Regions from separate parts of the Komagataeibacter medellinensis NBRC 3288 genome, predicted to be linked through region 1. Evidence: riboswitches for the same ligand, from Rfam matches in the RefSeq annotation. Region 1 holds a riboswitch; the other holds the start of a gene.
The links. Region 1 has a riboswitch for cobalamin ahead of GLX_RS06305 (hypothetical protein). Riboswitches for the same ligand answer to the same signal wherever they lie in the genome.
Positions count from the first base shown of each region.

Region 2: another riboswitch for cobalamin. It lies ahead of GLX_RS15240 (TonB-dependent receptor plug domain-containing protein); the one in region 1 lies ahead of GLX_RS06305 (hypothetical protein).

Region 1 is NC_016027.1:1,377,292-1,381,502, reverse strand. Features, by position in the region: gene GLX_RS06320 (uroporphyrinogen decarboxylase/cobalamine-independent methonine synthase family protein) at 1-581, shown strand, start outside; gene GLX_RS06315 (aromatic ring-hydroxylating oxygenase subunit alpha) at 589-1,680, shown strand; gene GLX_RS06310 (DUF2147 domain-containing protein) at 1,748-2,224, opposite strand; gene GLX_RS06305 (hypothetical protein) at 2,346-2,711, opposite strand; cobalamin riboswitch at 2,820-3,054, opposite strand; gene GLX_RS06300 (hypothetical protein) at 3,249-3,605, opposite strand; gene GLX_RS06295 (hypothetical protein) at 3,709-4,194, opposite strand.
Region 2 is NC_016037.1:143,620-147,830, forward strand. Features, by position in the region: gene GLX_RS15240 (TonB-dependent receptor plug domain-containing protein) at 1-1,733, opposite strand, end outside; cobalamin riboswitch at 1,853-2,071, opposite strand; gene GLX_RS19065 (DUF6925 family protein) at 2,169-3,140, shown strand; gene GLX_RS15250 (cobyric acid synthase) at 3,145-4,211, shown strand, end outside.

The DNA.
Region 1 (4,211 bases):
TGACCACTGCAGGGTGCTTATGGGTCCAGATTGATGAACCTATCCTCGCACATCCCGATCTATCGGCTGCTACACTGACCCACATTGACGTTGCATGGCGCATCCTGGCCGAGATATCAGGTGTTACGTCACTGGTTCTGGTGGGTGGAGAAGGAGGCTTTGGGCCGCATCTTCCGTTTGTGCTGCAACTGCCTTTCGATGGTCTACATATAGATCTGGTGCACGGTTATCGCGGTTTGCCTTATGTGCTGAAGCATTTTTCAGCGGATCGCTGGCTGTCACTGGGATTGGTCGATGCCTCTGGCACGGCACCAACCCATATTGGTATGGCCCGGAGCATTGTAGAACAGATATTAAACTCCCATCGTCGGGACCGTCTTATGATCGCGCCATCCGGGGCATTGGGTGGCACGGCGGGGCTGAATGAAACAGACGACCCGGTTATGCTGCAGCAGAAAATGTCTGAAATCGTGTCATTGGCCACTTCCTGTCAGTGGAGACGCCAGACAGAGCCCGTCCACGAATTTTGTGAAAACGATATTCGTTTTGTCCCATGCGCTGCCGACAGCGTGAGACATTGAACAGATCATGACAGGAGATATATCGGAAACAACCGTGTCTGAAATCGCAGCCTCGTCAGGTGTCGATATCCGTCGCGTTCGCAGCAATCCCGATTTCTGGTATCCGGTCGCGTGGTCGCGTGAACTGCGCCGGGGCAAGGCGATCGGTGTCCGCTATGCAGGACAGCCTATTGTCGTGGTCAGGCCAGATGCCGGAGCCATTTTCGCGCTGGATGACGTCTGCCCCCACCGTCAACTCCCACTCAGCAGGGGGGAAGTGTGTGGGGATTTTGTCCGCTGTGCGTATCATGGGCTGAAATACAGTCGACGCGGCCAATGCTTTTCCCCTGACATGAAGCTGGAACGCGAACCACCTCGGCTGCGTACCTGGCCCTGTCGTGAAAAGGACGGCCTGATCTTCGTATTCATGGGGGATCTGGAAAAATCCGATAGCGTACCCCTGCCTGACTTCCCGCGTGTCCGCGACCCGCATTATAGGACCCGCCGGTTTGGCAAGGTCGTGCAGTGCCACTACAGTTTTATGCATGAGAACCTGATGGATATGAACCATCAGGTTCTCCACAGCCGTCTGGTCGGAAGCATGAAACCGCGGTTTCTGGGAATGGAGTGTGGGAAGGATTTCGTGGAGGCCCGCTATACATTTGCCCGCACGGCCGGTAAGCAGCCGTTGAGCGAAGCCCTGATTTACGGACAACGCCGGAAAGACGGCCGGGATTTCGCCTACCGGGATGTCATGACCATCCGCACGCAGTATCCGTATCAGACATTACGTATCGAAACCCAGGGCGTAGATAAACCGGTGATGGAATTGTGGATCGCCTACGTGCCCCAGGATCGGGAAGAGCTGAGCAACCGCGTTTTCGGCCTGTTATCCATACGCAGGTTGAAAATCCCGTTTGTGCTGGATCTGGCATGGCCACTGCTGATCGCCTTTACGGAGCGGGTTTTCACTGAAGATCGCGAAATTGTCGAGCTGGAGCAGCAGGCATGGCGGGAGCAGGATGGCGACCGGAATCAGGAGGTCTTTCCGGTTATCGTGGCGCTGCGCCAGATCCTTATCCAGAATGGTATGTCGCCCCGGAAGGATGCCAGGGAGTAAACCGGTCGATGCCCATGCTCCGTCTTAATGCGCATGGGCATCTTCGCCTGACCTGGCACCATGCAGATCAGGTGCTCATTTTGCAGTCCGGGCCGATATGACCCTTATAAGGGAACCAGGTCTGCGTTTGCCCGAACATCGGAATCCCGAGATAGCCCCGTAACTTGAGTTGTCCAGACTGATTAACCCACATACGGGCCTGATAGACGTGATTGGTATTGGGATCGAGAATGGACCCGTTCCAGCGGTTCGGTTGATCCGTATCTTGCACAAAGTCCTGCAGCATGGGCAAGCCACATTCCGAACGTCCTGTCTGGTCCCGTGGGATTTCATCACTATAGTTCAGGCCCACCAGCTTCCCGCACAAATGGTCGCCACACCGTGTGATCTCGAAGACACCCTTGTGGTTTCTGGTGATCCATTGCCCCAGAACGGCGGGCGGAGCTGTTGTTGCTGGAGGAACCTGTGCGTGAACAGCAGCAGTTCCTCCAATCATGACACTGAAGAATAGCGAGACACAGGTTGCTTTTTGCGCAATATGCATGATGTCTCTTTCGTTGCTTCGCGCGTGACTGAAATTATGAAATATCGGCGGATTTATCGGCGAATTCGCATGGAAAAGCGCATGACCGATGCTCCGCGATGCATGCCGTAAGAATGAGCGGTTAGGGCACCATGGATGTTTTCCATAATGGTTCTGTCGCGCCCGTCATCTGCTGTCTGAAAAGCCCGGTATGACCTTTACCATCATGCGGGCGCCCTTGGCCGGTTAAATGTGCCGTGCCCGCAATATGCGCAAAACCAATGCCGGCACATTCTCCGCTACGTATCGAGACGGGATAGGTATGGCTGCCATATATCGGCGTGTCATGTCCCCACACGTCGCCAGAAGCCACGTCCGTCCGGCGCACGCTGAAGGAAATGTCGTCGGTGCTGGTGTCAGGAATATCAGCAGTATGAGCACATGTCCCTGAACCATACAGGGCGAGTGGACCGGTTGTCAGAAACGCGCCGGTCACATAGCGCCGCATTATGATGTCTCCACCAGAATTATGAAACATCTGGGGCATCGCTCAGTTATAATGGTCTTCCCATAACGCATGGGCAATCTCCTGCCTTCGGTGCATCCCGCCCGACGACGTGGTTTGCAGACGAGGGCAGGTCTCCTGGCTCACGGATCATGGCCTGCCAGTCCATGCCTTCCCATTTCCCGAAGGAAACAGTGGCTCACCCGCAGGTGAACGAACCGGTGGCATACCGCATACAGTTGCGGGAGCAGCCGCTGACTGGCTCCCGGAACAGAATTGTCCAGCCGGAGCGTTACAGCATTCCCTTTTAACCCGCTTGCACGGGGCCATCGTCAATCAAGAGTCTCATCTGATTATGCGCGAAGCGAAAGGAACGCCCAATTCCTCGAAACGCGATGCCGGTCTGCATGGAGCGAAGAGCTTGTTGATACTGATCAAACCGCTCGTCCCACCCCGATAACGCCAGATTCCTGAGTATCTTCACGCTTGTAACCGACAGGTGGGGTTACGCCGCTCATGCGGTGACCACTATGCTTTCAGTCAACCCTTTGGGCTTGGTATACCGTATAGGTGCATGGCGGCATCACGCGCGCCAATGGTCCAGTGTGCGGAAATATAGGCCTGAAGCAAAGCCATACGCGCCTCGATCCCGTGCGTGTTTGATAAATCGCAGGCTGTATCCACATAGGCCAGAGCCTCTGACAGCAGGGGCGAAAACAGTTCCTCCAGGTAGTTGCCCCGCGCCTTCGGCGCAGCGGGAAGCTGATCAGCGGGAGGTGCCAGACGAAGGAATGTTTCAAATCCATCTGCACGAATGCGGTCTTCCGGGTTTGGAACAGGGAGTTCCGTCCTGGCTATTGCCTGAATGACGTCTTCCCGGAGAGGTGCGGATTCCATAAGGCGGGATACCGATATGGAACGTCGACGTCGCCGCTGTTGTATGAGGATAAAACCCGGCGAAGGTACGGGAGAAGCCATCTTTTTTCTCAATCGGAATGGATTAACTGGAAAGGGCTGCATTGGACCGGTCTTCGTATGTCAGGATGCGGGCATCCTCGTCACGCCATGCTTCGATCATGTCAGGATTCTGGTTAAGCCATCCAATTCTCTCGGCGCAAGATACAGGAACTCTCAATTTTTGACCGCGCTGGTTATTCAGGATTATTCCGGTCTGCTGCAGGTGCCCATCTTGTATCCAGAGCAGACGTTTCTGGTTGGTGATCCCTAGTATCCGTTGCACCTGCCGCCGCGTAAATGGACGGGAAAACAGCGCGTTGATCTGTTTTTCCACTGAGTTGGCAATAGATTCCAAAGCGTCGGTCCTTTTACGCATAAGGACCGCTACAAAGCGGACGAAAAGCTGTTTTACCTCGGGCTGCCGCAGGCGAAGGGCCAAGGATTGATCAAGACATGCATCAGAAAACATACACATTGCGACAACCGGCTCTGGTTCTGTAACGGCTGCCATGCTCATATCTGTGTTCATGGATATTTCTTTTTTAT
Region 2 (4,211 bases), on a different replicon from region 1:
TCCAGATTGCTCAGCGCCTTCCAGTTCAGGAAGGCTTCCACACCATACATCCGCGCCTTCGCCACATTGGCGTATGAGTAGTTGTAGTCATATGATGAATCAATCGAAAGCGAGGACTGGATCAGGTTCCTGACCCGGTTGTCATACCAGGTTGCGCCGAAATTCAGACGGTCATGCAGCAGTTTCTGCTCAACACCCGCGTCATAGCCGATCAACTGTTCCGCCTTCAGGTTGGGATTGCCCTTTTCCGAATAACCCACACCCACCTGATTTGCGAATAACTGATACAGCGAAGGACCATGAAAACCGGAACCGGCGCTGGCCTTGATGATGGTTCCGGTGCCCGGCACATGGATTGCCGGGGCCACGCGCCATGTCACGTGGTTGCCGTAGCGCGAATTGGCATCATAGCGAATATTGGCCGCACCATACAGAATATGGTTCCAGTTCCCCTGATACTGCCCGTAACCTGCGGTCGTATCCATGCTGGCGGATGTATCGTATCCGCTGTCCCACATGCTTGAGGCCGTATGGCTGGTATTGAACGTATCATGGAAATGTTCGGCACCGATCAGAAGCTGGCCATACTGCTTGAAATTGAACGTGCCGTGCCAGTCCACCTTAAGTCGGCTGGAACGGTAATAATCCGGGTCTGGATTGACCGGGCTGCCGTAACTCGTGCCCGTCTCCGTCCAGCGGTTGCGGTTGGTCATGTAGCCAAGGCCAAGCACCTGATCAAAAAGCCCGTGAAAGGAAACCAGATGGGCCGTCCCGCGCACGATGGCCTCGTTCTGGTTGTTCTGTTCCCGCACACCCTTATCACCATACAGATTTTCACTTTGCAGGTCATACAGAGAGTAGGAATGATAATTGCTCTGTATCAGCCGTGCGGTCAGGCCAAGATCGAAATTATGGGTGACGTCATAACCCAGCCTGATATTGACGCCACGGTTGTCATTCCGGTTGCCTTCATGCCGCTGCTGCCGGTTGGCCCCATAATAACGCTCGATATAGGAAGGGATATTGTTGAACCCGTCCATCCGGTAATGGGAGAATTCTACATTATAATGAAAACGTCCCTTGCTGCCGCGTGCGCCAAAGGTCTGATTGAAGGTACCATACCCACCGCCTTCGATACGGACAAACGGCTTGAAACGGCCCTGCCCCTGTGCCGTGGTAATGTCGATAACCCCCGCCATGGCGTCGGCGCCGTACAGGCCGCTCTGAGGCCCACGCAGTATCTCGATCCGGCCCATGCCGTCGGTTACAAACTGACCGGCATCGAACATGCCATTGGTGGAACTTCCGTCATTGATGTCCATGCCATCCAGGCGGACCTTGACCTCGTTGGAATTATTACCACGCATGAAAATGGATGACGTGCCCCCTGGGCCGCCTGTCTGGACCACGTTCAGGCCCGGTTGGCGTGCCAGAATATCCGTCAGGCTGCGCCGCTGCTGGGTCTGGATCTGCTTTTCCGTGATGATGGTCATGCTGGTGCCGATATCATCGGTGGAGGTCGGCCGACGGGCGGCACTGACGCTGATCAGTTCGGGAAGACCCGTATCCCCCAACGAAACAACGGCTTTCGATTTTTTATTCTCGATGACGTACTGGTTGGCGGACTGTTTTTGCGGCGCGTGCTGTCTGACTGAATCATCGGCACGCGCCACTACAACCCCCATGGTCATCAACGTGGTGGAAGCAATCAGCAGATTACGGAATAGGATCATCTGGTTCAGGTCTCGCGGTCACATCATCGTTGCCACGAGAGCGCGCTGCCACAGGATTTCCGATCTGCACGGAATCCTGTAACACCACACCGTCAGGACACCCCGCCCGACAGTTCCCGGTCGCAACCATCATGACGGCAGGTCTCCTGGCTCACGGCGTAGCGTCCTGCACAACCTTCCCGGAAAACCGCGGTTTCCAGTGGCCCGGATCATGACATCCGGTAATGCAAGGACAGACCGTTTACAGTTGCGGGGGCAGCCGGAGCATTGGATCGCAATCCGCACTCTGTTCCCTTTTCATCCCCCCGAAAGGGGACACCGTCGGAACGATTCTGATCGGATGGGGTGTTCTTGTCAACCCGCATTCAATCTTTCAGTATCCTGTCAGGATTGCTGTTATTTTCAGCCTGATTGATGAATCACAGGATATTTCCGATGAAACGTATCACGCCCTCCATGCTGACTTCACTGGCGCTGGATCTCCGTAACGGCTGGAGCATTGGAACATTTGGTGCGATCGGCGAATTCCATCATGTTCCGGATGATAGGGTCTGCCTCACCCCATGTCCTGACGGGTTGGAGATCGTCACCCAACGCGGTGCCATACGCATTAGTCCCAGCGAACCCTTGCATGCCCTTGCGTGGGACTCTCTCGTCGGAAAAGGCAGACGCTGGCGGCATAGCATGGCGTTATGCGGCCCGTTACAACTGACCGCGAAGCATACCCTGAAGGTTCTGGGAAAGGATGCGGACGCTGTCCGACCAGAGGATCGTGATGCGTGGCTGATTGATCTTGGAATTGGCGTGGGCCGGGTCCGGATGTGCGTAAGGACAGAAAATGCCCGCCTGGTCGAAGCCCTTGCTGTTGACACGGATGACCCATTGGCCGTCGTCACAGCAGCATTTGCGCTTCTGATGGAAGTCCAGCCCCACAGGGTCATGCTTTCACCTGCTGGCAGACTGGAGGTCTACCAACCCGTTCCCGCACCTGATGGAGACTCTCCGCTCGGCGCCCATACCCACCTGCTGCCAAAACTGGTGAGGTTGAAACGACCCTGCTCCGCCCTCGATCCCATTCCGGAAGGCTGGCAGCCTTTCCTGACACTTCATCCGGCGGCACCGTTCCGACCGTCCGATGATGATTCCCATGATTATGACCGGCTTGCCGATCTATCCTTTCTGCCGTTGCTTGAGGAATTCGGCATGGAGGAAGACCTGCAGGTTTCAGGCACATTCCAGGCCCATGTTCGTCAACATGGAACACCGGAAAATCTGAAAATACCCGCTACAAGACGTGGTCGCGCGCGCATGCATATCGAACTGCTTCGCATGGCAGCCTGGGGTCACGAAGGCATGGAGCGATTTGTGCCTGCCGACACGATCAAGAGCGCTACGGACTGCGGCTGATTCCATGACAGCGATCATGTTGCAGGGCACGGGATCCGATGTCGGAAAGTCCGTTTTGACGGCAGGTTTATGCCGGGTTTTCGCTAACCGTGGCCTGACGGTCCGGCCTTTCAAGCCCCAGAATATGTCGAACAATGCCGCCGTGACGGTAGATGGAGGTGAAATCGGTCGGGCGCAGGCACTTCAGGCGCAGGCCTGCCGTATTGCCCCTTCCACCCTTATGAATCCGGTCCTTCTGAAACCGGAAAGTGATCATACAGCGCAGGTTATCGTCCGTGGACGCGCAAAAGGACACCTGCACGCTTCGAGTTTTATCGGTGGCCGGGCCGCATTCCTGCCCGAGGTTCTGACCGCCTTCAGGACATTATGTAGCCAATCCGATCTCGTGATTGTCGAGGGCGCGGGCAGCCCGGCGGAAATCAATCTACGTCAGGGCGACATCGCCAATATGGGCTTTGCCAGAGCCGCGAATGTTCCGGTCGTCATGATCGGCGATATAGACCGGGGCGGCGTTATCGCGTCACTCGCCGGTACCCATGCTGTTCTTGATCCAGATGACCGTGAGTTGATCAAGGGATTCATCGTTAATCGCCTCCGGGGAGACGCCAGCATTTTCCAATCTGGGTATGACTTCATAGAAAAGTTTACCGGCTGGAAGGGGCTTGGCGTTCTTCCTTGGATAGACAGTATACGTGAACTGCCTTCTGAAGACAGTATTCCTGAAGATGTTGACTGTTCCGCGGCCTCACGGATCGAGATAGCCGTCCCCCTTATGCCCCGCATTGCCAATTTCGATGATCTTGATGCGCTGGAAGGTGAAACGCATGTAAAGATCACACGGATCCGGCCCGGGCAGCCCCTTCCCGCGTCCGCGCATGTCGTGTTCCTTCCTGGTAGCAAGGCGACAATAGCAGACCTGCAATTTTTCAGGCGGCAGGGATGGGATATTGATCTGGCGGGACACGTCAGGCGGGGTGGATATGTATTCGGTCTCTGCGGTGGCTATCAGATGCTGGGACAGACCATAAATGATCCCGACGGAATAGAAGGGAACCCGACCACGATACCAGG